DNA from 2 places in the Pseudomonas sp. 10S4 genome. Region 1 is predicted to be linked to the other one. Evidence: riboswitches for the same ligand, from Rfam matches in the RefSeq annotation. Region 1 holds a riboswitch; the other holds the start of a gene.

The links. A riboswitch is a leader RNA that binds a small molecule or an ion and turns the genes downstream of it on or off. The one in region 1 is predicted to bind cobalamin.
Region 2: it holds a riboswitch for cobalamin, as region 1 does, so the genes downstream of both, cobO (cob(I)yrinic acid a,c-diamide adenosyltransferase) here and RHM58_RS23530 (CbtB domain-containing protein) in region 1, are expected to answer to the same signal.

The regions. Positions count from the first base shown of each region.
Region 1 is NZ_CP133774.1:4,991,701-5,006,482, reverse strand. It holds partial or broken gene cobN (cobaltochelatase subunit CobN) at 1-1,651, opposite strand, end outside; partial or broken gene cobW (cobalamin biosynthesis protein CobW) at 1,655-2,729, opposite strand; cobalamin riboswitch at 2,825-3,038, opposite strand; cobalamin riboswitch at 3,260-3,489, shown strand; gene RHM58_RS23530 (CbtB domain-containing protein) at 3,607-3,798, shown strand; gene RHM58_RS23525 (CbtA family protein) at 3,810-4,517, shown strand; gene RHM58_RS23520 (cobalamin biosynthesis protein) at 4,514-4,927, shown strand; gene cobM (precorrin-4 C(11)-methyltransferase) at 5,024-5,770, shown strand; gene nfuA (Fe-S biogenesis protein NfuA) at 5,973-6,548, opposite strand; gene RHM58_RS23505 (acyltransferase family protein) at 6,606-7,640, opposite strand; gene RHM58_RS23500 (fatty acid cis/trans isomerase) at 7,807-10,092, opposite strand; gene metH (methionine synthase) at 10,248-13,958, shown strand; gene RHM58_RS23490 (DUF2970 domain-containing protein) at 14,147-14,365, shown strand; gene RHM58_RS23485 (ABC transporter substrate-binding protein) at 14,373-14,782, opposite strand, start outside.
Region 2 is NZ_CP133774.1:3,828,848-3,843,629, forward strand. It holds gene RHM58_RS17865 (AI-2E family transporter) at 1-288, shown strand, start outside; gene hda (DnaA regulatory inactivator Hda) at 519-1,223, shown strand; gene RHM58_RS17875 (C40 family peptidase) at 1,450-2,073, shown strand; gene RHM58_RS17880 (C40 family peptidase) at 2,239-2,775, shown strand; gene RHM58_RS17885 (class I SAM-dependent methyltransferase) at 2,794-3,447, shown strand; gene RHM58_RS17890 (PQQ-dependent sugar dehydrogenase) at 3,585-4,898, opposite strand; gene RHM58_RS17895 (hypothetical protein) at 4,969-5,553, opposite strand; cobalamin riboswitch at 5,707-5,940, shown strand; gene cobO (cob(I)yrinic acid a,c-diamide adenosyltransferase) at 6,020-6,631, shown strand; gene RHM58_RS17905 (cobyrinate a,c-diamide synthase) at 6,628-8,028, shown strand; gene bluB (5,6-dimethylbenzimidazole synthase) at 8,025-8,675, shown strand; gene cbiB (adenosylcobinamide-phosphate synthase CbiB) at 8,672-9,580, shown strand; gene cobD (threonine-phosphate decarboxylase CobD) at 9,573-10,565, shown strand; gene RHM58_RS17925 (cobyric acid synthase) at 10,562-12,013, shown strand; gene cobU (bifunctional adenosylcobinamide kinase/adenosylcobinamide-phosphate guanylyltransferase) at 12,135-12,656, shown strand; gene cobT (nicotinate-nucleotide--dimethylbenzimidazole phosphoribosyltransferase) at 12,653-13,708, shown strand; gene RHM58_RS17940 (histidine phosphatase family protein) at 13,705-14,280, shown strand; gene RHM58_RS17945 (adenosylcobinamide-GDP ribazoletransferase) at 14,283-14,782, shown strand, end outside.

The DNA of each region.
Region 1 (14,782 bases):
CCGACGTGGATCACGCCGTGGGCGCCGTAGGTGTTGCGCAACCAGAAATAGAACGCCAGATACCCGTGGGGCGGCACCAGGTCTGGATCGTGATAGACCGCGCTCGGATCGACCTGATAACCCCGGGCTGGCTGGATGCCGACGAAGGTCAGGCCGAAGCGCAAACCCGCAATCATCATCCGTCCGCCACGGAACATCGGATCGTTTTCCGGCGGGCCCCAACGTTCCAGCACCGCTTGGCGATTGGCTTCAGGCAGTGCGTCGAACATCAAAAGTAGTCGTCCAGCGCCAGACTTTGCATGCATGGGCGCTGGTCGAGGGTGTCGAGGTCATTGCTGACACCACCGAGCAATTGCTGGATCAACGCGGTGCCGCTGTCCGGTAGTTCGGCCGGCAGCGGGTAGCCTTCTTTATACAGCGCACGCAGGATGTTCAGCGCCGCCGCCGGCGTATCGAGACCGACGCCGTTGCCGATGCGACCATCGCGCGTCGGGTAGTTGGCGAGGATCAGCGCGATGCGTTTTTCGCCGTTGGGCACCCGCGCCAGATCGATCCAGCGCCGCGCCAGTTCGGCGACAAAGTCCATGCGCTCAGGTTGCGGCCGGTAGCAGACCACGTCGGACTGACTGCGCTCGCTGCGCCAGGCCAGATCCTTGAAGCTGATCGGCCTGCTGATGATGCGCCCGTCGAGTTCCGGCAGCGCGATGTGCATCGCCAGATCGCGTGGGCCGAGGCCTTGTTCGCTGGCGCGCCAGCCGGGTTCGTTGTCCTGGGCGCAGATCGCCTGGATCACTGGAATGTTGCGGCGAAACGGCCGCAAGTGCGGCGCTTCGGGGCTGGATTGGGCGAAACCGGTGGTGTTGAGAATGACCGCCGCTTCGACTTCGTCCAGCAAGTCCTCGACCACTGTCAGGCAGCCGGGCTCTTTCAAACTGGCCAGCGCTATCGGCAACGGGTTCAGCCCCGCCGCCTGCAAACGCTGGCAGAAAATATCGATGAAACCGGTGTTCGCCGCCTGCAAATGCGAGCGATAGAACAGCACCGCCGCCACCGGTTGATCAGCCTGCCAGTCGGCTTGCCAATCGCTCAGTTCAGCGGGGCTTTTATTCGGGTGGTAGATCGCGGTGCGCGGCAGGGTTTGCGGCTCGGCCCAGGCGTAATCGCGATCCAGCCAGCGATTGGCCAAACAGCGGAAAAAATCCAGGGCGTTGGCCATGCCGCCCTGACGCAGAAACTGCCACAGACGATCGCGGTCTTGCGCAACGACGGTGCTCAAGTCGCTGAGCTCGGGGTCCGGGCGGTCATCGCCGGGCACCAGAATCAGTTGCACACCCCGCTCGGACAGCTCGACGAGCCGCTCGACGCCGTAACGCCAATAGGCGATGCCGCCGTGCAGCGAGATCAAAATCACCTTGGCGTGACGCAGCACTTCGTCGACGTACAAGTCGACCGAAGCGTGATTCTGCACCTGCATCGGGTTAGCGAAGCGCACGCTCGGGTAGTCATCGGGCAACTGCTGCGCCGCTTCGGCGAGCAGCGCCAGGCTGGAATCGCCGCTGCACAGGATCACCAGTTCGGCGGGGGTTTGTCCGAGGTCGGCAATGTTGTCATCCGACACGAAACCGCCGGGCTGGGTCCTAAGCAAATGCATGGCTTAAACGCTGAGCGCGGCGCGCAATTGCGCTTCGAGTTGAGCGGCATCCAGTTCCTGGCCGATCAACACCAAACGGGTGGTGCGCGCTTCTTCGGCGCCCCACTGACGGTCGAAATGCCTGTCGAAACGCGTGCCCACGCCCTGGATCAGCAAGCGCATCGGCTTGTTCGGGATCGCGGCGAAGCCTTTTACGCGCAGGATGCCGTGCTTGACCACCAGTTGGGTCAACGCATCCATCAGCAGGCTTTCGTCGGCTTGCGGCAGCTCGATGGAGATCGAGTCGAAGGCGTCGATGGTCATGATCATCATGGTCGTCATCACCTTCACCGTGGTGATGGTCGTGATGGCTGTGACGGCTGTCGATGTGTTCTTCGAACCGGCGCCGAGGCCGATCACGCACGTCCAACGGCACGCGGCCGCTGCTGGCTTCGATGATTTTTACTGCGGGCGGCAGTTCTTCGGCGACTTCAAGGCGCACGCGGGCCAGGTCTTCAGGGCTGATCAGGTCAGCCTTGTTGAGGATGACCAGGTCGGCGCTGGCCAGTTGGTCGGCGAACAGTTCGTGCAGCGGCGATTCGTGGTCCAGGTTCGGGTCGAGTTTGCGCTGGGCGTCGACTTGGTCCGGGAACGCGGCAAAGGTGCCGGCGGCCACGGCCGGGCTGTCGACCACGGTGATAACAGCGTCAACGGTGCAGGCGCTGCGGATTTCCGGCCACTGGAAGGCTTGCACCAGTGGTTTTGGCAGGGCCAGGCCCGAGGTTTCGATCAGGATGTGGTCGAGGTCGCCGCGACGGGCCACCAACTCGCGCATCACCGGGAAAAATTCTTCCTGGACGGTGCAGCACAGGCAGCCGTTGGCCAGTTCGTAGACGCGGCCGTTGGCTTCTTCTTCGGTGCAGCCGATGGAGCACTGCTTGAGGATTTCGCCGTCGATGCCCAGCTCGCCAAACTCGTTGACGATTACCGCGATGCGGCGACCTTGCGCGTTGTCGAGCATATGGCGCAGCAAGGTGGTTTTGCCCGAGCCGAGGAAGCCGGTAACGATGGTGACGGGGAGTTTGGCCAGTGTTTTCATCGGATGCCCTTTGGCAAGGTGGCGGGCATACGGGACGACGACCGCGGCGAAGGATGCGCGGAAGATTTCGCCACCGGATCACCCCGCCCGGTTGTAGTGAGAATTCGTTTCGAGGCAGGTCTCCTGGCTGACGGTGTGCCTGTCGTTAGACTGGCGTTTGCTGCGCCTTCCCGCGGGCTCCATGGCTGGAGCGTGCAGTGGCGTGGCAGCGAACATCACCGTTCACAGTTGCGGGGGCAGCCGCGGCATCGACCGCGTTCCCTTCTTAGCTTCGGCAAACGCCGAAGAACCTCGAAAGCGCAAGGCTACGCATGGTGTGGGGGCGGGTCAATGTTCATGAGACGCTAGCGATCCCCTGTGGCGAGGGAGCTTGCTCCCGCTCGGCGGCGAAGCCGTCGCAAGACTTGCTTGCAACATTTGTCTGAAGGAATGAAGGGGGTCGCTTCGCAACCCAGCGGGAGCAAGCTCCCTCGCCACAAAAGCTAACTGAGAACCCTTGCCAATTGACTCCCCCGCCCCGCCCATGGTCTCCTGTGCGCCTTGTTACGGGTGCCCTTCACAGGGTGAAACGGGAAACCGGTGAATCATGTGCTTTACTCTAAAGCCATGTCAGTCCGGTGCTGCCCCCGCAACGGTAAGCGAGTGAAGAATCAGATCCACTGTGCCAGCAGTTCGGCATGGGAAGGCGATTCTTGCAGGTTCCGGCGTAAGCCTTGACCCCTCGCGAGCCCGGAGACCGGCCCGCAACACAAAGTGACCAGTACGATCACTGAATAACAAACCCGCGGTGGGCGGGCGCTGTTTAAGTCTCTGCGCGCACGCTCGCAGGGGTTTGCATGCGCTCTATTCACCCGCTGACAGACCAGAGGGAAGCGCCATGTCGATCATTAGCAGCACCGACCACAGCACTGCAAGCACCACCACAACCCTGAGCCAACGCCTGACCGCCGCCGTTTGCGCGTCGATCCTCGGCGCGTGCCTGGTGTATTTCGCCGGTTTCTCGCACATCGAAGCGGTGCACAACGCTGCGCACGATACCCGTCACAGCTCCGCGTTCCCGTGCCATTGAGACCTGCTGACATGATCAAGCGTATCGCTCAAACCGCAGGTTTCACCGGGCTGCTCGCCGCCCTGCTGCTGACCCTGCTGCAAAGCTTCTGGGTCGCCCCGCTGATTCTTCAGGCGGAAACCTACGAAAAATCCGAACCTGCCGCCGCTGTAGCTCACGAGCACACCGAAGGCGCCATGGCTGCTCACACCCACGACGCCGAAGCCTGGGAGCCGGAAGACGGCTGGCAGCGCGTGCTGTCGACCACCGGCGGTAACCTGGTAGTCGCGGTTGGTTTTGCGCTGATGCTCGCCGGCCTGTACACCTTGCGTGCACCGACCAAAACCGCTCAAGGCCTGCTCTGGGGCCTGGCCGGTTACGCGACGTTTGTGCTGGCGCCGACCCTCGGTCTGCCGCCGGAACTGCCGGGCACTGCCGCCGCCGATCTGGCGCAACGGCAGATCTGGTGGGTCGGCACTGCGGCTTCTACCGCTGTCGGGATCGCGCTGATCGTGTTCAGCCGTCACTGGCTGATGAAAATCTTCGGGGTGGCGATTCTGGCGGTACCGCATGTAATCGGCGCGCCACAACCGGAAGTCCACTCGATGCTGGCCCCGCAAGCCCTGGAGTCTCAGTTCAAAATCGCTTCGCAGTTGACCAACGTGGCGTTCTGGCTGGCCCTGGGCCTGATCAGCGCCTGGTTGTTCCGCCGCAAAAGCGATGGCCAATACCACGCATGACGGATAACAGCGCAGCGCCGACCTTAGTGGTCGGCCTGGGCTGCCAGCGCGGCTGCCCCGCCAGCACGTTGCGGGCGCTGTTGGATCAGGCATTACAGGCGCATCAAATCGAACTTCGTGCGATCAAGGCCCTGGCCAGCATCGACCTGAAACGTGATGAGCCTGGCCTGATCGAATTGGCCGCGCAGCTTGGGCTAGAAGTGATGTACTTCAGCAGCGAACAATTGGCCGGTTATCAGCCACAGCTCAGCCACCATTCGCAGATCGCCTTCGAACGCACCGGCTGCTACGGCGTAGCGGAAAGTGCCGCCCTGGCACTCGCCGAACACTTGGCCCAGGCACCGGCGAAGCTGCTGATTCCCAGGCAAAAATACGCTCAGGCCACCCTCGCATTGGCCAGTGCCGCGTAAAAACCCGATAATCCCCACCTTCGATCATGAGCAATCTTCATCTGAAGCCTTGCACAGCCCTTTTTCTCACAGACTCTTTTTTCAAAGGAACGGACGATGACCGTCTACTTCATTGGCGCAGGTCCCGGCGACCCGGAACTGATCACCGTCAAAGGCCAGCGGCTGATTCGCAGCTGCCCGGTGATCATCTATGCCGGCTCCCTGGTGCCGGCTGCCGTGCTGGACGGCCACCAGGCTGAAACGGTGGTCAACAGCGCCGAACTGCACCTGGAACAGATCATCGAACTGATCAAAACCGCCCACGCCAAGGGGCAGGATGTGGCCCGTGTTCATTCGGGCGATCCGAGCCTGTATGGCGCGATTGGCGAGCAGATTCGTTACCTTCGTGAACTCGATATACCGTTCGAAATCATCCCGGGCGTCACGGCTACCGCCGCCTGTGCTGCGCTACTGGGCGCCGAACTGACCTTACCGGACATCTCGCAAAGCGTGATCCTGACCCGTTACGCCGACAAAACCGCGATGCCGGCCGGCGAAGAGCTAGGCAGCCTGGCGCAACACGGGGCGACCATGGCGATTCATTTAGGGGTCAATCATCTGGAGAAGATCCTCGCCGAATTGCTGCCGCATTACGGCGCCGACTGCCCGATTGCGGTGATTCACCGCGCGACCTGGCCGGATCAGGATTGGGTGGTGGGGACGCTGGCGGACATTGCCGCAAAGGTCGAGGCCAAAGGGTTTCGGCGTACGGCGTTGATACTGGTGGGTCGGGTGTTGGGCAGCGATCAATTTAGTGAATCGTCGCTGTATCGCGCGGGGCATGCGCATCTCTACAGGCCCTGAGTTCACACACAACCCTGTGGCGAGGGGGCTTGCCCCGTTGGGCTGCGAAGCGGCCCCAGCATTTTAGGTCTTGCGACGGCTTCGCCGCCGAACGGGGGCAAGCCCCCTCGCCACAGGTCATGGCAGCCATAGGAAAATCGACCACCCATAAAAAAACGGCGCTCACGGGGCGCCGTTTTTTATGTCGCAGCGAACACCTTACTCAGTAGTAGGCGTTTTCTTTCTGCGTGTGGTCAGTCACGTCGCGTACACCCTTGAGCTCGGGAATGCGCTCGAGCAAGGTGCGCTCGATGCCTTCGCGCAAGGTGACGTCCGCCTGGCCGCAGCCCTGGCAACCGCCGCCGAACTTAAGAACGGCGATGCCGTCCTCGACCACATCAATCAGACTAACCTGACCGCCGTGGCTCGCGAGCCCCGGGTTGATTTCGGTTTGCAGGTAGTAGTTGATGCGCTCGTTGACCGGGCTGTCAGCGTTGACCATCGGAACTTTGGCGTTTGGCGCCTTGATGGTCAGTTGGCCGCCCATGCGGTCGGTGGCGTAGTCGACAACCGCATCGTCCAGGAAGGCTTCGCTGAACGAGTCGATGTAAGCGGTGAAGCTTTTGAGCCCCAACGCAGTGTCTTCAGGTTTTTCTTCGCCCGGCTTGCAGTAGGCAATGCAGGTTTCGGCGTACTGGGTGCCAGGCTGGGTGATAAAGACGCGGATGCCGATGCCCTGCTTGGAGAGCAGATCAGCCAGATAATCGTGGGCGGCGTCAGTGATGGTAATAGCGGTCATGGAAACTCCTCGCAGGCTTGGGCGCAGTTTACGCCAATCATCGCGCCGCACAAAGTCCTAGTATTTTTGTCGGGAAAGAGCTTGCACGGGCTGAGCAACTGTTTCGCCGTCGATCCAGGCTTTAAGCCACCGATAGCTGCGTTTTTCCACCCATTCGTAACTTGCCCAGGAAGCCACGCCAATGGTGGCCGCGCAAACGGCAAACATGACGTAAGGATTCACATCGTACTGTTGTGCGATAAATCCGCCGGCCGACAGCACCAGCACATGCATCAAGTAGACCGAGTAGGAACAATTACCGAGCAGTTCGAACACCCGATTGTTCTTGAAATAACGTTCCAGCGCGATGCACGCCATCACCAACACGGCACTCGGCAAACCCCAGGCCAGCAGTCGCGGTGCCGGCGGCAGATGATAAATCGTCAGTAAGGCACCAGCGATCCCCAGCAGCGGCAGCCATAAACCGGGCTTGATCCAACCCTTGCGGTAGACCATGCCAATGGCAATCCCCAGCAGAAACTCATAAACGATGTCGGATCGGTAGAACTGGCTGATCCAGCCATAACCGGTCCAGGCCTGGCACACCGCGAACAGCAGCGCCGCGACGATCAGCAACCTGACCTGCAAGCGAAACAGCAGTGCCCAGGCGAACAGCAGGTAAAACAGCATTTCGTAATTCAGCGTCCAACCGACATTGAGCGTCGGATAAATCCCGTAGCCGCCGGGGTTTTGCGTAGGAATGAACAACAGCGACAGCAGGAAATGCGACCAGTCGACCGTCTGATCCGGCAACACCGGTTGAGCGAACACCACCACCAGCGCCATCAGCACCGTGTACAGCCAGTACGCCGGGACGATGCGGCACATTCGATACAGCAGAAACCGCGCCGGCGGCAGCGACTTGGCCTCGGTGGACAGGAAGATCACCAGACCGCTGATGACGAAGAAGATGTCGACGCCCACGGCGCCCTTGTCGATAAACGCCTGCCCCACCGGCCCGCGAGCCTTGAAGTCGAAGAAAATCTGCATGAAATGGTGGCAGACCACCGCCCAGGCTGCGATGGCGCGCAGCGCTTGTACAGAAATCAACATCGACGGCCCTCCAATCGAAATTCACAAACCACCGCAAGCCCCCTGTAGGAGCAAAGCTTGCTCGCGAAAGCGGCGCGTCAGTCAACATCATTGTTGAATGTACCGCCGCCTTCGCGAGCAAGCTTCGCTCCTACCGGTGGGACAGTGATTGGTCTTTAAAGGTCGATCAAAGATTCTCGTAGCGGTTCATGTCCAGCACGCCCTCTTCCACCGGGTCAGTTTCGTGGATGTACGTGCTCAGGTCGTGGAAGTAGAACCAGAACTGCGGATGACTGCGCCGAACACCCCAGCGTTCAACGATCCTCTCGAAGCTGTCAGCGTCCTTCGACCTTTCCATCGCATCGACAAACTCAGGCACCTGCTCGGCCGGAATGTTGAACATGAAGTTCGGATAACTGCTGAGCACACCTGGGTAAATGGTCAACGTGTCGAGCCCCGGCTGATAACGCAGGGATTCACCGAGTATGAATGCCACGTTGCTGTGGGCACGGTTGCGCAGCAGGCTGTAGATCTCGCGTTTGCCGCTTGCGGTTTCGATACGCAACATCGTCGCTTCCGGCAACTGATCAATGACCTTCAAACCCGCTGCAGGACGCGAAGTCAGGCGACTCAAGGCTTGTTCGGCGTTCTGCAACGCCGGGTCGATGTTCGGCCGCGAGCAATACGCACCATCGCAACGGTTAATCGGATCCGGCGTGGCGTTGAGGTCGCCGTAACGGGCCAGCAATTGCATGGCGAAATCCCGTTTCGGGTCTTTTTCGTCGAGTGTCAGCGCGCTGGGCTTGTCGTTGTCGATGGACTCGTAATCCAGCCACATCTTGAACTTGCCGCCGCTCTGATACCAATCGTCGAGGTAGTCGTTGCGCGAATCGGCCGGCATCAAACGCAGGAAGTTCTGCTCGGCGCCGTTACGGATCAGGTCGAAATACAGCCGCGTCTGGGCCTGGTGGGAGACGTTGCCAAACACGTCGAAATTCACCGCCAACTGGTAATACGTGCGTTCCAGCAACGGGAAGTCGAACAGCCACATGGTTTGCGGCACGTCACCGATCAGGCCTTTGTTCACCGAGGCACTGTCGAAGTGGCGGAAGATCGTCAGCAACGCGTTGTCGTTACCGGCCCACAGCGTCGACCAGCTCGGCGCCGGCGCCTCGGCGTAGCTGTCCCGGCGCAGGGCTTCGTATTCGTTGCGTTTGTTGCGGTAGTCATGCCACAGGCTCAACACGCTGCCGACGTCGTCGTTCTGCCCCGGCATTGCCAGCAGCGGCGTGGCCTTGCCGCGATAGTTCGGATCGGTGATGTAGAGGTCGTGTTCCGGGGCCTGGAACAGTGCCCAGAAGTTGTCGCGAATCACATCTGTAGCGATCTGCCCACGGCATACCGGACCGCGAATAAAGGTGCGCACGAAGTACTCGGCGTTATCGAGCATGAACTGATAACGCGCCTGGGCCGGGATAGCCTCAAACGTGGTGAACGGATTGGCCCGGCGCTCCGGGCCGTAACCCGGTAAGGCGTTGACCTGCCAATTGCCGCTGAAAAACAGGCTTTTGGCCCGGGACAGCTTCGCCGCGCTCAACGGATAAGTGATGTGGGTCTTCTGCACGATCACGCCTTGCACCGGCCACAACCGGTAATAAATCTGCGTGCCCGGATCGTCGTTCGGCCGGCGGGTATTGATCAGGTCGATCGGCTGGCCGGTCGGCGTGCGCGAACGCACCCACTGGAAAAAATGCCCCGGCTCGCCATCCTTGAAGTAGATATGCGCCAGGAACAAGTGTTCAAACAACCAGCGCCCGACCAGGCTGCCACGAGCGCCCGGTGCGTTGAGCAGATTTTCCCACTGCACCACTTGCAGCGCTTCCCTGGCGCTGGGCACCAGGCCTTGTTCATCAATCGGCGCACCGGCGGCGAGCCAGCGTTGCAGGGTCTGGTACTGCTGATTTGTCAGGCCGGTCACCGCCAGCGGCATGCCTTCTTTCGGGTGCGCGCCGGCATAACCATCGAACTCCGCCGGCATGGCGCACATGTTTTCCCGATTCAGGCCCAGCACGATGTCTTCCGGCAACTTGGCGTTAGGCGTTAGCGGGGTTTTGTGGCCCAGCTCAAGCATCCGTGCCATCAGCGCTGCCTGGCTGCCTTGGGCGTCGAGGACCGAATAGAAGTCCTTGTGCTGCCAGGCCAGTTTACCGAAGGCGTCATAGAAGAGTCGGGTTGGCGAGGATGCGACGCTGCGCTCGCCGTCGTAGACCGCAATCTTGGTCGCGCCGCGGGCCGCCCCTTCACCGCTGCCCAGATTGAGCTGACAGGCGGCGTCGTAGCACGCGTGGCAGGCCACGCACTTTTCGGTGAAGATCGGTTGAATATCTCGGGTATAGGAAATGGCGGGACTTTGCGCATCGGCGCCCCAGCTTGAAAGCAGCAATAGAATGCTGACAACGACGCGATACGACATATCCCTGGTCCCAATCCTGTAAAAACGCCGCGATTCTACCGGTCCAGACCTGCCACCAACATGAACGATATTCATGCAAAACCTTGGCATGCTCTAAAAGCGCACAGGTTTGCTATTATCCCGGCCCTTCGTCATGGCCTTACCGAGTAGTCCAAATGTCCGATCGCAGCGTTCGCCTTCAAGCTCTCAAGCACGCCCTTAAAGAGCGCATCCTGATTCTCGATGGCGGCATGGGCACGATGATCCAGAGCTACAAGCTCGAAGAGCAAGATTACCGTGGCAAGCGCTTTGCCGATTGGCCGAGCGATGTGAAAGGCAACAACGACCTGTTGGTGTTGACCCGCCCGGACGTGATTGGTGCCATCGAAAAGGCGTACCTGGATGCCGGCGCCGACATTCTGGAAACCAACACCTTCAACGCCACCCAGGTTTCCCTGGCCGACTACGGCATGCAGGGCCTGGCGTATGAGTTAAACGTAGAAGGCGCACGCCTGGCGCGCAAGATTGCCGACGCCAAGACCCTCGAAACCCCGGAAAAACCGCGCTTCGTCGCCGGCGTGATCGGGCCGACCAGTCGCACCTGCTCGCTGTCCCCGGACGTGAACAACCCCGGCTACCGCAACGTGACCTTCGACGAACTGGTGGAAAACTACACCGAGGCCACCAAAGGCCTGATCGAAGGTGGCGCCGACCTGATCCTGATCGAAACCATCTTCGACACCTTGAATGCCAAAGCCGCGATCTTCGCCGTGCAAGGGGTTTTCGAAGAGCTGGGCATCGAGTTGCCGATCATGATCTCCGGCACTATCACCGACGCCTCCGGCCGCACCCTCTCCGGCCAGACCACTGAAGCGTTCTGGAACTCAGTGGCCCACGCCAAGCCGATCTCGGTCGGCCTGAACTGCGCCCTCGGCGCCAGCGAATTGCGTCCGTACCTGGAAGAGCTGTCGAACAAGGCGGGTACCCACGTTTCCGCGCACCCGAACGCCGGCCTGCCGAACGAATTCGGCGAGTACGACGAATTGCCGTCGGAAACCGCCAAGGTCATCGAAGAATTCGCCCAAAGCGGCTTCCTGAATATCGTCGGCGGTTGCTGCGGCACCACGCCGGGCCACATCGAAGCCATCGCCAAAGCCGTGGCCGGTTATGCACCGCGTGAAATTCCGGAGATCCCGAAAGCTTGCCGCTTGTCGGGCCTGGAACCGTTCACCATTGATCGCAGCTCGTTGTTCGTCAACGTCGGCGAGCGGACCAACATCACCGGTTCCGCCAAGTTCGCCCGTCTGATCCGTGAAGACAACTACACCGAAGCCCTGGAAGTCGCCTTGCAACAGGTCGAAGCCGGCGCCCAGGTGATCGACATCAACATGGACGAAGGGATGCTCGATTCGAAGAAGGCCATGGTGACCTTCCTCAATTTGATTGCCGGTGAACCGGACATCTCCCGCGTACCGATCATGATCGACTCCTCCAAGTGGGAAGTGATCGAAGCCGGCCTGAAATGCATCCAGGGCAAGGGCATCGTCAACTCGATCAGCATGAAGGAAGGCGTCGAACAGTTCATTCATCACGCCAAACTGTGCAAACGCTACGGCGCCGCAGTTGTCGTGATGGCGTTCGACGAAGCCGGCCAGGCCGACACCGAAGCGCGCAAGAAAGAAATCTGCAAACGCTCCTACGACATTCTGGTCAACGAAGTCGGCTTCCCGCCGGAAGACATCATCTTCGACCCGAACATCTTCGCCGTGGCCACCGGCATCGAAGAACACAACAACTACGCTGTGGACTTCATCAATGCCTGCGCCTACATCCGTGACGAACTGCCGTACGCGCTGACCTCTGGCGGCGTGTCCAACGTGTCGTTCTCGTTCCGCGGCAACAACCCGGTGCGTGAGGCGATCCACTCGGTGTTCCTGCTGTATGCGATCCGCAACGGCCTGACCATGGGGATTGTCAACGCCGGCCAACTGGAGATCTACGACCAGATCCCGGCCGAACTGCGTGACGCCGTGGAAGACGTGGTGCTCAACCGCACCCCGGAAGGCACCGACGCCCTCCTCGCCATCGCCGACAAGTACAAGGGCGACGGCAGCGTCAAGGAAGCCGAGACCGAAGAGTGGCGCGGCTGGCCCGTCAACAAGCGTCTGGAGCACGCGCTGGTCAAAGGCATTACCACGCACATTGTTGAAGACACCGAAGAATCCCGTCAGTCGTTCGCCCGTCCGATTGAAGTGATCGAAGGCCCGCTGATGTCTGGCATGAACATCGTCGGCGACCTGTTCGGCGCCGGCAAAATGTTCCTGCCGCAAGTGGTGAAATCCGCCCGCGTGATGAAGCAGGCTGTCGCGCACCTGATCCCGTTCATTGAACTGGAGAAAGGCGACAAGCCGGAAGCCAAGGGCAAGATCCTGATGGCCACGGTCAAGGGCGACGTGCACGACATCGGCAAGAACCTCGTTGGCGTGGTGCTGGGTTGCAACGGCTACGACATCGTCGACCTCGGCGTGATGGTGCCGGCGGAGAAGATCCTGCAGGTGGCCAAGGAGCAGAAGTGCGACATCATCGGTTTGTCCGGTCTGATCACGCCTTCGCTGGATGAAATGGTCCACGTGGCCCGCGAGATGCAGCGTCAGGACTTCCACCTGCCGTTGATGATCGGTGGCGCGACCACTTCGAAAGCGCACACCGCGGTGAAGATCGAGCCGAAGTACAGCAACGACGCGGTGATCTACGTCACCGACGCCTCCCGCGCCGTGGGCGTGGCGACGCAATTGCTGTCCAAGGAATTGAAGCCGGCGTTTGTCGAGAAGACGCGCCTGGAATACATCGAAGTCCGCGAGCGCACCGCCAACCGCAGCGCCCGCACCGAACGCTTGAGCTACCCGGCGGCCATCGCCAAGAAGCCGCAGTTCGACTGGAGCACTTACGCGCCGGTCAAGCCGACCTTCACCGGTTCTCGTGTGTTGGACAATATTGACCTGAAGGTGCTGGCCGAATACATCGACTGGACGCCGTTCTTTATCTCCTGGGACCTGGCCGGCAAGTTCCCGCGCATCCTCGAAGACGAAGTGGTCGGTGAAGCCGCCACCGCGCTGTACGCCGATGCCAAGGAAATGCTCGCCAAGCTGATCGACGAGAAACTGATCAGCGCCCGCGCGGTGTTCGGCTTCTGGCCGGCCAACCAGGTGCGCGACGATGACATCGAAGTCTACGGCGATGACGGCAAGCCGCTGGCGAAGCTGCATCACCTGCGTCAACAGATCATCAAGACTGACGGCAAGCCGAACTTTTCCCTGGCCGACTTTGTGGCGCCTAAAGACAGCGAAGTGACCGACTACGTGGGTGGTTTCATTACTACCGCCGGGATCGGCGCCGAAGAAGTGGCCAAGGCTTATCAGGACGCAGGCGACGATTACAACTCGATCATGGTCAAGGCCCTGGCCGACCGTTTGGCCGAGGCCTGCGCCGAGTGGCTGCACCAACAGGTGCGCAAAGAACACTGGGGTTATGCCAAGGACGAGACGCTGGACAACGAGGCGTTGATCAAAGAGCAATACACCGGCATCCGCCCTGCTCCCGGCTACCCGGCCTGCCCGGATCACACCGAGAAAGGCACGCTGTTCGCCCTGCTCGACCCCGAGGCCAGCGAAATGCACGCCGGTCGCAGCGGCGTGTTCCTCACCGAACACTACGCGATGTTCCCGGCGGCAGCAGTCAGCGGCTGGTACTTCGCCCACCCGCAGGCGCAGTACTTTGCCGTGGGCAAGATCGACAAGGACCAGGTGCAGAGCTATACGTCGCGCAAGGGGCAGGAATTGAGCGTGACTGAACGCTGGTTGGCGCCTAACTTGGGTTACGACAACTAAGCCTCACGGACTGGCCACAGCACAGTGGCCAACACAAATACCCTGTGGGAGCGGGTTTGCTCGCGAAAGCGGTGTGACAGTCAGCGATGATGTTGAATGTGATGGACCCTTCGCGGGCAAGCCTCGCTCCGACAGGATTCGCGGCGATTGTCTATGCTTGCTTCACACACATACGTGACGAGGGATTTATGGACGATCCAGTCGACAACAAGCCACCGACGTTCCTACAGATGCTGCACAGCGTGATAGCCGCGGCGTTCGGAGTGCAAAGCGGGAAGAATCGCGCCCGGGACTTTACCCATGGCAAGCCGAGTCATTTCGTGATTATGGGGATTGTGTTCACAGCGATATTCGCGCTGACGCTGTTTGGCATCGTGAAACTGGTGCTGCACCTGGCCGGGGTGTGACGCGGTTTCAGTGCATCAACGTTAGCAGGCTGAACGGGTAGCGATAGGAGGTCGGTTGCCCCTTGGCCGACAGGAGCTTGAAGTTCACCCCGAAATCCGGCGAGTCGCCCATGGCCAGCAGCCGTTTGGCTTGGGCCTTGTCGATCAGTTGCAATAACGGAATCTGCCGGTCACGACCGCCGTATTGGTTCACATCTACGCCTTGATCGTAATCATGCAATTCCACCAGCGCCCAGCCACCCAGCGTGAAGTGCCCACCCAATAACACGCTCAAACGCCCGTCGACCAAGGCGTTCAAGGCTGCGGGCGCGGTATTGAAAGCACCGAACAAGGCACCCTTGCCCGGCGTGCCTCCTGCCTCCGAATACGCCTGCATGGCACCGAATGCCATCTCGTCATTGGCGGACCACACCAGCG
Region 2 (14,782 bases), 1.2 Mb from region 1:
TTCCAGTTTCACGGTGACTTGTATCCGATGCTCGGCATCGTTGCGGTGTTTATGGTTGGGCAGGCACTGGAAGGCATGGTGCTGACGCCGTTGCTGGTGGGCGACCGGATCGGCCTGCACCCGGTGGCGGTGATTTTCGCGATTCTGGCCGGTGGCGAGCTGTTCGGTTTCACTGGCGTGCTGCTGGCGTTGCCGGTGGCGGCGGTGATCATGGTGCTGGTGCGTCATGTGCATGATTTGTATAAAGATTCGGATATGTACAGCGGCGTCGACGAGCCTGAGCTTTAAAGTCGACTGATCGCTTGTAGCGGGCGGCCTGGATTCTTGCCTGGTCGGCCCGCTTCTCCCTCGCGGCTGTCACATGCGCCGCCAAAGAAACTGTCATAAAACCAGTGCGTTAACGCAAACCTTTGATTTTGCTTGTGGTCTGCTGCATTGTGCGGGCTGTCTCACGGGTATAAACTTCGCAAACTTTACACAGAGGCCACTAACGGTTCCTTTGGAACTGTTCAGTCAGCATGAAACCGATTCAGCTGCCCCTAGGTGTGCGTCTGCGTGATGACGCTACCTTTATCAATTACTACCCAGGCGCCAATGCCGCTGCACTCGGCTATGTCGAGCGGCTATGCGAAGCCGACGCCGGCTGGACCGAAAGCCTGATTTACCTCTGGGGCAAGGACGGGGTAGGGCGCACGCACTTGTTGCAGGCTGCCTGCCTGCGTTTCGAGCAAATGGGCGAGCCGGCGGTGTACTTGCCGTTGGCCGAGTTGCTGGATCGCGGCATCGAAATTCTCGACAACCTCGAACAATACGAACTGGTCTGCCTCGATGATCTACAGGCCGTCGCCGGGCGAGCGGATTGGGAAGAGGCGTTGTTCCACCTGTTCAACCGTCTGCGTGACAGTGGCCGACGTCTGCTGATTGCTGCGTCGACCTCGCCGCGTGAACTGCCGGTGAAGCTGGCGGATCTCAAATCGCGCCTCACCCTGGCGTTGATCTTCCAGATGCGCCCACTGTCCGATGAAGACAAATTGCGTGCCCTGCAATTGCGTGCGTCCCGTCGCGGTTTGCACCTGACCGATGAAGTCGGGCATTTTATTTTGACCCGCGGTACTCGCAGCATGAGTGCGCTTTTCGAGCTACTTGAACGCCTCGATCAGGCCTCCCTTCAAGCTCAGCGCAAGCTGACAATTCCCTTCCTGAAAGAAACCCTCGGTTGGTAGCTAGCCCCAGTAAATAAAGGCCTGTAGCGGGTTTCGGCATATTTCAGGCGTCAGAAAATCCGCTTTCCTGCAAGGTTGCAGGCTGCGCGAATGTTTAAAATGGGCTTAAGCGCTTAGATGTAAACGAGAAACCGAGAAGTCACAAAAAGATCGATTGAATTTGCAAATGAGGTTGATAGCGGGCATAGTCTCGCCTTCTTTACAACTATCAGCCACGGTCGTGCCCATGCTAAATCGCTTCGCACCCCTCGTGCCTCTCGCACTCGTCACCCTGTTGTTTGGTTGCGCTGCGCACTCTCCAGTGTCCCAGCAAGAGCAACAACAGCAGGTTAGAAACTCTGCTACCGCCCAATCTTCCGTTCTGTATCAGGAAGAAGTGGCCACCGAAAAAGAACTGGCAGACTTCGCCGATGGCAAGTCGTACCAGCTTCCGGTTCTGGCCGACAGCATCCTCGAACGTGGCATGTCCCTGATCGGTACCCGTTACCGTTTCGGCGGTACCTCTGAAGCCGGTTTCGACTGCAGCGGCTTCATCGGCTACCTGTTTCGTGAAGAGGCCGGCATGAATCTGCCGCGCTCCACTCGCGAAATGATCAACGTGGATGCCCCGTTGGTAGCGCGCAACAAGCTCAAGCCTGGTGATTTGCTGTTCTTCGCGACCAACGGTCGTCGCGGTCGCGTCAGTCACGCCGGTATCTACCTGGGTGATGACCAGTTCATCCATTCCAGCAGCCGCAAAAGCGGTGGCGTGCGGGTTGATAGCCTGGGCGACAGCTACTGGAGCAAGACCTTCATCGAAGCCAAACGCGCACTCGCGATGGCCCCGACTGTGGTCACTGCTCGCAAGTAAGCACACTTTATGTAAGGCGAACTTAAAGTCTTACTTGAAGTTTGCCGCATAGGCGCTAGAATCCTGATCTATTATTGATGGCAAACCGCCTGCGTCCTGCGCAGGCGGTTTTCTTTTCTGTCTTTCCGGCAGAAAAAGCCGCAGCCAGATCAGGATGTTCTGCTTATGACGATGTCGGCCCGCCTCGCACTCATGTTCTTCGCAGCGCTGCTCAGCGCCTGCGCCAGCCGTCCACCGCCCTCAGCGCCGGTGGTTCGCGCGCCGATTATTTTCGGTTCCTCCCAAGCATTCTCCCCGGAAGCAGAAGACGTATTGTTTCGCGCCCTCGGTCTGGTGGGCACGCCGTATCGCTGGGGCGGCAACACGCCGGATTCGGGATTCGATTGCAGTGGCCTGATCGGTTACGTCTACCGTGACGTCGCCGGCATTTCCCTGCCGCGCACCACCCGCGAGATGATCAGCATGCAAGCTGCCAATGTCGGCAAGGAAGGCCTGCAAACCGGCGACCTGATCTTCTTCGCCACCAATGGCGGCTCCCAGGTCAGCCACGCCGGGATCTACGTCGGTGAAGGCCGCTTCGTCCACGCCCCGGCCACGGGCGGCACGGTGAAGCTCGACAGCTTGTCCAAAGCCTATTGGCAGAAAGCCTACCTGAGCGCCAAGCGCGTCTTGCAGCCTGAGCACCTGGCGCGTAACCCGTAGATTGCAGAGGTTGCTGTCATGACCACTCGCACGCTCAATCTCGACGATTCCCTGTACCACTACCTGCTCGACGTTTCCCTCAGGGAAACGCCGCTGCTCAAGCGTTTGCGTGACGAAACCCAGATGCTGCCCATGGCGCGCTGGCAGATCGCGCCAGAGCAAGGGCAGTTCCTCGCGTTGCTGGTCAAACTCACCGGCGCCAGGCGTTTGCTGGAAGTCGGCACCTTCACCGGTTACAGCGCTTTGTGCATGGCGGCGGCATTGCCGGACGACGGCTTGCTGATCTGTTGCGATATCCAAGGCGATTACAACGCCACTGCATTGCGTTACTGGCAGGAGGCGGGCTTGGCCGAACGTATCGATCTGCGTCTGGCACCTGCGTTGGAAACCCTGGCTCTGTTGGAGCAGCCAGGGCAATTTGATCTGATCTTCATCGACGCCGACAAGGCTAACTACTCGAGTTATCTGGAGCACGCCCTGCGTTTGCTGCGGGTCGGTGGTTTGGCGGTGTTTGATAACACGCTGTGGAGCGGGCGGGTGCTTGAGGAAAATCCGGAGAGCGCAGACACCCGAGCGATACAGGTGCTCAATCGAGCTTTGAAGGATGACGTGCGGGTGGATCTGTCGATGTTGCCGATAGGTGATGGTTTAACCCTTTGCCGCAAAAGGTAAGCGCTGACACCGATTAAAAATGTGGGAGCGGGCTTGCTCGCGAAAGCGGTGTAACAGTCAACGGAGATGTTGAATGTCATGACGCCTTCGCGAGCAAGCCCGCTCCCACATTTGTTATGTGTGTTGGCGTTGGAGGCTTATTTAGCCGCCGAAACCCGCCAAATCTTGTTCCCTACATCATCCGCCACCAGCAAATCTCCCTGCTGATCAATCACCACACCCACCGGCCGGCCCATGGCATTTTCATCTTTATCAAGGAATCCGGTCAGCACATCCACCGGCTGCCCGGTCGGCTTGCCTGCCGCGAACGGCACGAAAATCACCTTGTAGCCGCTATGCGGTTTGCGGTTCCACGAGCCGTGCTGGCCGACGAATGCGCCGTTGGTAAACGGTGCAGGCAGTTTGCTGCCTTCGGCAAAGGTGAACCCCAGCGAGGCGGTGTGCGGGCCAACGGCGTAATCCGGGGCGATGGCTTTGGCCACCAGCTCCGGGTTCTGCGGCTCGACGCGCACATCGATGTGTTGCCCGTAATAACTGAACGGCCAGCCATAAAACGCGCCGTCCTTGACCGAGGTGATGTAGTCCGGCACCAGATCACTGCCGATTTCATCCCGCTCGTTGACCGAGGTCCAGAGCGCACCGCTGTTCGGTTCCCAGTCCATGCCGTTCGGGTTGCGCAGGCCCGAGGCGAAGATCCGGTGATTGCCGGTGGCACGATCCACTTCCCAGATCGCCGCGCGACCTTCTTCGGCCGCCAGGCCATTTTCGCCGACGTTGCTGTTGGAGCCCACCGTCACGTACAGCTTGCTGCCGTCCTTGCTGGCGATGACGTTTTTGGTCCAGTGATGGTTGATCGTGCCGCCCGGCAGATCGGTGACCTTAATGGGCTGTGACTTGATCGTCGTATCGCCGGTTTCATAGTGGAAGCGCAGCAGGCGATCCGTGTCGGCGACGTACAGGTCATTGCCGACCAGGGTCATGCCGAATGGCGAGTTGAGGTTTTCCAGGAATACCGTGCGGGTTTCGGCCACGCCATCGTGGTCCTTGTCCCGCAGCAGCGTGATGCGGTTCGGACTCGGTACGCCGGCACCAGCGCGGCCCATGACTTTCGTCATCACCCAGCCGCGAATGCCTTTGCTGTCATCGGGTTTGGGCGGTGCGTTGGTTTCGGCCACCAGCACATCGCCGTTGGGCAGCACGTAGAGCCAACGCGGGTGATCGAGGTTTTCGGCAAATGCCGCGACCTGCGTCCCTGCGGCCGCAGTGGGTTTGGTGCCGGCCGGCCAGCCGATCGCCGGGGCGATGTTGACTGTAGGGATCAGGGTCTTGTTCGGTTCTGGCAGCTTGGGCGACGGTCCGGTGCCGTCCGAGACTTGCAGGCTGGAGGATTCACCACAGGCGGCGAGCCCTCCGGCGAGCGCGATGACGAGAACGAACTGAAGCTTGAGCATGCTGATCTTCTTCCCTATGAATGCATTGTCTTAATCATAGAGAAGAGAAAAGACGCGATGGTTCAACCCGTCAACCACGGGCCTCTTTGAACAGTACGGCGATACCAGGGTGATAGTTGCCGGCTTCGTTGCGCAACTTGCGATAGGCGTAAGGGAAATACCAGGCCACGGCGCAGGTGTGTTCCTTTTGCAGGTCGTCGACCATGTCCTGGAGTTCTTCCGGGGTGGCGCTGTGCTGGGCTTTTTGTGGCGCGGCGAACAGGCAGCCGAGTTTCAGGTCGCTGGCGTGGCTGATTCGCTTCGCCTCGCTGGTGATATCGGCCAGGGCTTGCGTCAGATTCAGGCTATTGACCCGTGGCCAACGCTGGGTGGCCTGAATAAAAGCGCGAGCTTCGCTGCTGGCAATCAACAAATCGGCTCGGGCATTGCGTTCGCCTTCTTCGGTCTGTTTGCGGCTCGGCGTCTGTTGCAACGTGACCATTTCGGCCATCCACGCGGCGGCCGAGAGCAGCCCGAGGTTGGCTTTTTCGTCGAACCAGTAAGGTGTGTCGTTATCGCCGCGCACGGCGTTGTAACGGTCGATACAGTCAAACCAGCGTTCCAGCAGCGGGCGCAGGAATTCCAGCTTCGGATTGCTGATGATCATGCCTTGCATGTGGCTCACCCTTGTTATTGTGTTGTGAGTTGTGGCTCTTTGATATCACTGCTGGGAGTGTGGCGCAAGATTGGCGTCAGTAAATTGATCGACGGCAGTTTTTCGCCGGATGGCGCCCCGGCTTTAATTGACGCTCCACCCCCAACCCTCTAACCTTCGCGGCTTGTTTCAGGTGCTCTGTGACCGCGGTCGACAGAGTGAAACAGGGAAGCCGGTGAGTGATTTCTTCCATAGATGAAGAACCACGATCCCGGCGCTGCCCCCGCAACGGTAAATGAGAGAAAGCTGCGCCTGAGCCACTGTGTCTTAACTCGACATGGGAAGGCGCGCAGCCAGGCGTAATGCCGCTCATGAGCCCGGAGACCGGCCTGATCCATCCAGCGGCATCACGGTGGGCGATGCCAGGCTTCTTGCCATCTATTCTTGTGCCTGCCCGCCGTTATCCAGCCTCAACGGAGAGCTCCCCATGACTGATACCCCCGATCGTGACGAACGCCACCTGGCGCGCATGCTGCGTAAAAAAGCCGTGATTGACGAACGCATCGCCAATTCGCCGAACGAATGCGGCCTGCTGCTGGTGCTGACCGGCAACGGCAAAGGCAAAAGCAGCTCGGCCTTCGGCATGCTCGCCCGTTCCATGGGCCATGGCATGCAGTGCGGTGTGGTGCAGTTCATCAAGGGACGCAACAGCACAGGCGAGGAGTTGTTCTTCCGCCGCTTCCCGGAGCAAGTGCGTTTTCACGTGATGGGCGAGGGCTTCACCTGGGAAACCCAGGACCGCCAGCGTGACATCGCCGCCGCCGAAGCCGCGTGGGCCGTGTCCCGCGAGTTGCTGCGCGATCCGTCGATCGGTCTGGTTGTGCTCGATGAACTGAACATCGCCCTCAAACACGGTTACCTCGATCTCGATCAAGTCCTCAGCGACTTGCAGGCCCGTCCGCCGATGCAACACGTGGTGGTCACCGGTCGCGGCGCCAAGCCGGAAATGATCGAGCTGGCCGACACCGTCACCGAAATGAACGTGATCAAACACGCGTTCCAGGCCGGGATCAAAGCGCAAAAAGGCGTCGAGCTGTGAATCAACCACGTCATTGCCCGGCGGTACTGATTGCCGCGCCGGCCTCCGGTCAGGGCAAGACCACTGTCACTGCTGCGCTGGCCCGTTTGCATCGCAATCAGGGGCGCAAGGTGCGCGTATTCAAATGCGGCCCGGACTTTCTCGACCCGATGATTCTCGAGCGCGCCAGCGGTGCGCCGGTCTATCAACTGGACATGTGGATGGTCGGCGAGCAGGAAAGCCGTCGGCTGTTGTGGGAAGCGGCGGGTGAAGCGGACCTGATTCTGATCGAAGGGGTCATGGGCTTGTTCGACGGTACGCCATCCAGCGCTGACCTGGCGCGACACTTCGGTGTGCCGGTGCTTGGCGTGATCGATGGCACCGCCATGGCTCAGACCTTTGGTGCGTTGGCCCTGGGCTTGGCGCGTTATCAGCCGGACTTGCCGTTTGCCGGCGTGTTGGCTAACCGCGTCGGCACCTTGCGTCATGCGCAATTGCTTGAAGGCAGCCTGACCGAAGGCTTGCGTTGGTACGGTGCGTTGTCCCGGGAAACCGGGATCGAACTGCCGAGCCGTCACCTCGGGTTGGTGCAGGCCAGCGAGTTGAATGATCTCGATCTGCGCCTCGATGCGGCGGCCGATGCGTTGGCCAGTAGTTGCGAGGTGGCGCTACCACCGGCCGTCGAATTCGCCGCCCCGGATGTGATCAGCGCCGAGCCGTTGCTGGCGGGTGTGCGCATCGCCGTGGCCCGTGACGAAGCGTTCGCCTTCACCTACGGTGCGAGCCTGGATTTGCTGCGGGCGATGGGTGCCGAGTTGTCATTTTTCTCGCCGATCCGCGATACCGAGTTGCCGGAGGCAGACAGCCTCTATTTGCCCGGCGGCTACCCTGAACTGCACCATGTCGCCCTGTCGCAAAACACTTCGATGCTCAACGCTATTCGCGCACACCATGCGGCGGGCAAGCCATTGCTGGCCGAGTGCGGCGGCATGCTGTATCTGCTCGATTCCTTAACCGATGTCGACGGCACTCGCGCTGAACTGGTCGGCTTGCTGGCGGGGGATGCGGTGATGCAAAAACGTCTGGCGGCGTTGGCGTTGCAAGCGGTCGAGTTGCCCGAAGGTTTGTTGCGCGGGCACACCTATCATCACTCGTTGACCAGCACTGAGCTTGAGCCGATTGCCCGGGGCCTGAGCCCGAATGGCGGGCGCGGGGCGGAGGCGGTTTATCGTGAGGGGCGGATGACAGCCTCTTATGTGCACTTTTATTTCCCGTCGAATCCGTCGGCGATTGCCGCTCTGTTTGCGCCTGATCTTGAGGCCGCCTTCGCGAGCAAGCCCGCTCCCACAGTTGACCGCGTTTCGTCAGGCAGCACGCCATCTAATGTGGGAGCGGGCTTGCTCGCGAAGCGGCCATGACCGACAACGCCTTCTCCGAAGCCGAACGCGCCGCCGTCTACCGCGCCATCGCTGAACGCCGCGACATGCGCCACTTCAGCGGCGGCACTGTCGAGCCTGAATTGCTGCGGCGCCTGCTCGGAGCCGCGCACCAGGCACCCAGCGTCGGCCTGATGCAGCCATGGCGCTTCATCCGCATCAGCGATCGAGCCCTGCGCGGCAAGATCCAGTTATTAGTAGAAGAAGAACGCATCCGCACTGCCGAAGCCCTCGGCGAGCGCACCGACGAGTTCATGAAGCTCAAGGTCGAAGGCATCAACGACTGCGCCGAAGTGTTGGTAGCAGCGTTGATGGATGATCGCGAACGCCACATTTTCGGTCGCCGCACCTTGCCGGAAATGGACATGGCGTCGCTGTCCTGCGCGATCCAGAATTTGTGGCTGGCGTCCCGCGCTGAAGGGCTGGGGATGGGCTGGGTGTCGCTGTTCGAGCCGCAAGCTCTGGCGGACCTGCTGGGTTTGCCTGTCGGTGCCAAACCGCTGGCGGTTCTTTGCCTGGGTCCGGTCAAGGAATTCTATCCGGCGCCGATGTTGGTACTCGAAGGCTGGGCGCAGGCGCGCCCGCTCAGTGAATTGCTGTATGAAAACTATTGGGGAGTGAGTCAATGAGTGTGGCGTTATTGAGTGTCGCCGCGGTTGCGCTGGATGCGCTGCTGGGTGAACCCAAACGCTGGCATCCGCTGGTGGCGTTCGGCCGTTTTGCCGATCGCATCGAGCAACGTTTCAACTCCGGCGGTCGCGGTTGGCGCAGTCACGGCGTCACCGCGTGGGTGATCGCGGTGTTGCCGCTGACCTTGTTGGTTACGGCGCTTTCCTGGGCGCCTTATGTCGGTTGGGTGGTCGAGATTCTGGCGCTGTATTGCGCCCTCGGCATGCGCAGCCTTGGCGAACACGTCGAGCCGGTGGCCAAGGCCCTGCGCAGCGATGACTTGGACGAAGCGCGTAAACGCGTGGGTTATCTGGTCAGCCGCCAGACCAGTGAGCTGGATAAAACCGAAGTCGCCCGCGCCGCCACCGAATCGGTGCTGGAAAACGGCAGTGACGCGGTGTTCGCTGCGCTGTTCTGGTTTGCCGTGGCCGGTGCGCCGGGCGTGGTGCTCTATCGACTCAGTAACACCCTCGACGCCATGTGGGGCTATCGCAACGAACGCTTCGAACGGTTCGGCTGGGCGGCGGCGAAAATCGACGACGTCCTCAACTACATTCCCGCACGTTTGGTGGCGTTGACCTACGCACTGTTGGGCAAAACCCGACTCGCATTGAAATGCTGGCGTACCCAGGGCCCGACCTGGGACAGCCCGAACGCTGGCCCGGTGATGGCGGCCGGTGCCGGTGCGCTGGGTGTCGAGCTGGGCGGGGCGGCGATTTATCACGGTGAATTGCATCAGCGTCCACAACTCGGTGAAGGCGCGCCAGCGGATGCCGACTCCATCGACCGTGGCTGGCAATTGGTCCAGCGCGGCGTATGGTTATGGCTGCTGATTCTCTGCGTGGGGGCTGAATTCTATGCTTGAGCACGGTGGCCGGTTGCGTAAGGCGGCGCTCGAATACGGCATCGCCGAAGCTGATTGGCTCGACCTGTCCAGTGGCCTGGCACCCTGGCCATTTGCGATTCCTGAAATTCCGTTACGAGCCTGGGCGCGGTTGCCGGAAACCGATGACGGTCTGGAGCAGGCGGCTTGTGATTACTACGGCGCCGCCCAGGTGTTGCCGGTCGCCGGTTCGCAGATGGCGATCCAGTTGCTGCCGCGTCTGCGCCGGGCCGGTAAGGTCGGCGTGCTGTCGCCGTGTTATGCCGAACACGCCGAGGCGTGGCGTCGTAACGGTTACATCGTGCGCGAAGTGCTGGAGCAGGAAGTCGACTTCTTTCTCGACAGCCTCGATGTGTTGGTAGTGGTCAACCCGAACAATCCCACGGGCCTGAGCCTGAGCCCGAATCGTCTGCTCGACTGGCACTCGCGGCTGGCCCAGCGCGGTGGCTGGCTGGTGGTGGACGAAGCGTTCATGGACAACACGCCGCACCTGAGCCTGGCCGCGTTTGCCAATCAGGTCGGGCTGATCGTGCTGCGCTCTTTCGGCAAATTTTTTGGCCTGGCCGGGGTACGGCTGGGTTTCGTCCTGGCGGAGCGCAAGTTGCTCAGATTGCTCGCTGAGCAAGTCGGACCGTGGGCGGTCAGTGGCCCGACCCGGGTGCTGGGCCAGGCCTGTTTGCAGGACACTGAAGGGCACGCCCGGCAACGGGTGCGCAGCGACGAGGCCAGTCAGCGCCTGGCTGCGCTGCTGGAACGATATGACCTTAAGCCGCAGGGCGGTTGTGCCTTGTTTCAATGGCTGATCACTGAGCGCGCCGAAGAGCTGCATGCATTTATGGCTCGGCGCGGGATCTTGCTGCGGTTGTTCACCCACAACAGCAGCCTGCGTTTTGGCTTGCCGGCTGATGCAACTGAAGAGGCTCGCCTCGAGCAAGCCCTGCAAGCCTTCGCCAAGGAAACCCGATGACTACGTTGATGGTGCAAGGCACTACGTCCGACGCCGGTAAAAGCACGCTGGTGACGGCGTTGTGTCGCTGGGTCACGCGCCACGGTGTCAGCGTTGTGCCGTTCAAGCCGCAAAACATGGCGTTGAACAGCGCCGTGACCGCTGATGGTGGCGAGATCGGCCGCGCGCAAGCGGTGCAGGCTCAGGCCGCCAACCTTGAACCGCACACCGACATGAACCCGGTGCTGCTCAAACCCAACAGCGACACCGGCGCCCAAGTGATCATTCATGGTCGCGCCGTCACCACCATGAACGCGGTCGCCTATCACGACTACAAAGCCATCGCGATGCAAGCGGTGCTGGCCTCACATGAACGGCTGAGCGCGGCTTATCCGGTGGTGATGGTCGAAGGCGCGGGCTCGCCGGCCGAGATCAATCTGCGCGCTGGTGACATTGCCAACATGGGCTTTGCCGAAGCCGTGGACTGTCCGGTGGTGCTGATCGCCGACATCAATCGCGGCGGGGTTTTCGCCCATCTGGTCGGTACGCTTGAGCTGCTGTCGCCGAGCGAGCAGACGCGGGTCAAAGGTTTCATCATCAACCGTTTTCGCGGTGACATTGCCCTGCTGCAACCGGGCCTCGACTGGCTCGAAGAACGCACCGGCAAACCGGTGATCGGCGTCCTGCCCTACGTCATGGACCTGCACCTGGAGGCTGAAGACGGCATCGATCAACGCCAGACCGACAAGGCTGACCAAGTGCTGAAAGTGGTGGTGCCGGTACTGCCGCGCATCAGCAATCACACCGATTTCGATCCACTGCGCCTGCATCCGCAAGTGGACCTGCAATTCATCGGTCCCGGCCAAGCGATTCCGGCCGCTGACCTGATTATTCTTCCGGGCTCGAAAAGTGTGCGCAGCGACCTCGCGTACCTGCGGGCCAACGGCTGGGACACCGCGATCTCCCGACACTTGCGCTACGGCGGCAAAGTGTTGGGGATCTGCGGCGGCCTGCAAATGCTTGGTGAGCAGGTTCACGATCCGCTGGGCCTCGAGGGCGCGCCGGGTTCCAGTGCCGGTTTGGGTTTGCTGGCGTTCGAAACCTTGCTCGAAGCAGAGAAGCAGTTGCGCAATGTGCGCGGGCGTCTGGCGTTGGAAAATGCCGAGGTCAGTGGCTACGAAATCCATGCCGGCGTAACCACTGGACCGGCGTTGGAAAACGCTGCTGTGCAGCTGGACGATGGTCGCTGCGATGGCGCGCAAAGTCTCGACGGGCAGATTTTCGGCACCTACCTGCATGGGCTGTTTGAGTCACCGGCGGCGAGCAGTGCGCTGTTGCGTTGGGCCGGATTGCAGAACGTGCAGGCGGTGGATTATCACGCCTTGCGCGAACGCGATATCGAGCGGTTGGCGGATTTGGTGGAGAAGCATTTGGATACCGCGCTGTTGCGTGAGCTCTGTGGGTTTTAGGGTGGGTTTGATGGCCCCTTCGCGAGCAAGTCCACTCCCACATTGGAATGCGATCAACTGTGGGAGCGGGCTTGCTCGCGAAGGCGTAATTCGCCTCACCGCCCATATAAAGGAATAAACCATGCTCCAACTAATCCTCGGCGGCGCCCGCTCCGGCAAAAGTCGCCTGGCTGAAAAACTCGCCACTGACAGCCAGCTCCAGGTGACCTACATCGCCACCAGCCAACCGCTGGACGGCGAAATGAACGAACGGGTGGCTCATCACCGCGCCCGTCGCCCCGTCGAATGGGCGCTGATCGAAGAACCGCTTGAGCTGGCCCGCGTCCTGCGCGAAAACGCCAGTGCCGAGCGTTGCCTGCTGGTGGATTGCCTGACCCTGTGGCTGACCAATCTGCTGATGCTCGACAACCCCGAGCGCCTGACGGCCGAGCGTGATGCCTTGCTGGACTGCCTGGCGTCGCTGTCGGGCGAAATTATTTTTGTCAGCAACGAGACCGGAATGGGTGTCGTGCCGCTGGGCGAATTGACTCGCCGCTATGTCGATGAAGCCGGTTGGCTGCATCAAGCCTTGGCTGAGCGCTGTCAGCGAGTCGTCCTGACCGTCGCCGGCCTGCCCCTGACTCTTAAAGGTAATGCGTTATGACTCAATCCTGGTGGCTCAACCCGTGCAAGCCGATCGATGCAGCAGTCGTTGAGCAGGCTGAAGCCCGTCAACAGCAACTGACTAAACCGGCCGGTTCCCTCGGTCGGCTGGAGTCGGTCGCCGTGCAACTGGCCGGATTGCAAGGGCAGGTCAAACCGAGCCTCGATCAACTGTGGATCGCGATCTTTGCCGGTGATCATGGTGTGGTCGCTGAAGGGGTGTCGGCGTTTCCCCAGGAAGTCACCGGGCAGATGCTGCACAACTTCGTCACCGGCGGCGCGGCGATCAGTGTGTTGGCGCGGCAGTTGGGCGCCTCCCTTGAAGTGGTCGACCTCGGCACGGTTACACCGTCCTTGAACCTGCCGGGCGTGCGGCATCTGAATGTCGGCCCGGGCACGGCCAACTTTGTGAACGGCCCAGCCATGACCGTCGCCCAGGGCGAACTGGCCTTACAGGCTGGTCGCGACAGCGTGTTGCGCGCCATCGCGGCGGGCGCGCAGTTGTTCATCGGCGGCGAAATGGGCATCGGCAACACCACGGCAGCCAGCGCTTTGGCCTGCGCCTTGCTGGATTGCCCGGTGGTGCATCTGACCGGGCCGGGCACTGGGCTGAACGCTGCGGGTGTCAGCCATAAAGCGCAAGTGATTGAGCGTGCGTTGGCCTTGCACGGCGCTCAGCGAGGGGATGCGCTGCAAACCCTGTTCAACCTCGGTGGTTTTGAAATTGCGGCGTTGGTCGGTGCGTACCTGGCGTGTGCCCAGGAAGGCATCGCGGTGCTGGTGGATGGCTTTATTTGCAGCGTCGCCGCGTTGGTCGCGGTGCGTTTGAATCCGCAATGCCGCCAGTGGTTGCTGTTCGGCCATCGCGGTGCCGAGCCGGGCCATCGCCATGTGCTGGAAACCCTGAACGCCGAGCCGTTGCTGGACCTCGGTTTGCGTCTGGGCGAGGGCAGCGGTGCCGCGTTGGCGGTGCCGTTGTTGCGTCTGGCGTGCGATCTTCACGGGCAGATGGCGACCTTCGCCGAAGCCGCTGTGGCGGATCGCCCGGCATGACCTTGCGCCTGGACCTGTTGCGCCACGGCGAGACCGAACTCGGTGGCGGCTTGCGCGGCAGCCTCGACGACGCACTGACCGACAAGGGCTGGGCGCAATTGCGTGCGGCAGTGATCGGGCAGGGGCCTTGGGATCGACTGGTCAGCTCGCCGTTGCAGCGTTGCGCACGGTTCGCCGAGGAACTGGGCGGGCAACTCGGCTTGCCGGTTCAGCTGGAAAAAGACCTGCAAGAACTGCATTTCGGTGCATGGGAAGGGCAGAACACGGCGCAGCTGATGAAAACCAGCGCCGAGGCATTGGGGTTGTTCTGGACCGATCCGTATTCGTTTACCCCGCCTGAGGGTGAGCCGGTAGCGGACTTTTCGGCGCGGATATTGGCGGCGGTCGAGCGGTTGCACGCGACCTACGCGGGCGAGCGCGTGTTGCTGATCACCCATGGCGGCGTGATGAAATTGCTGCTGGCCCAGGCTCGAGGCTTGCCCCGCGAACAGTTGCTCAATGTCGAAGTCGCCCACGCGGCGTTGTATTCGCTGTCGGTGGGTTCCGGCCTGTTGCTGCGGGAAGCGCTCTGATCATGTTGCCTTTCTGGATCGCCCTGCAATTTTTGAGCAGTCTGCCGATTCGACTCCCGGGCATGCCGGCGCCTCAGGAATTGGGGCGCTCGCTGCTGTTTTATCCGCTGGTCGGGCTGCTGTTCGGCGGGCTGTTGTTTGCGCTGAACGGGTTGTTGTCGGGCGCGCCGTTGTTGCTGCACGCTGCATTGTTGCTGACTGCTTGGGTGTTGCTCAGCGGCGCGCTGCACCTGGATGGCCTGGCCGATAGCGCTGATGCGTGGCTCGGTGGGTTTGGCGACCGGGAACGCACACTAACCATCATGAAAGACCCGCGCAGCGGGCCGATTGCGGTGGTGACCTTGGTGTTGGTGCTGCTGCTTAAATTTGCTGCGTTGCTGGCGCTGATCGAGCAGGGACACAGCGTAGTTTTGATCGTCGTTCCGTTGATTGGCCGTGCGGCGCTGTTGGGGTTGTTCCTGACTACGCCTTATGTGCGTGCCGGTGGGTTGGGGCAGGCGCT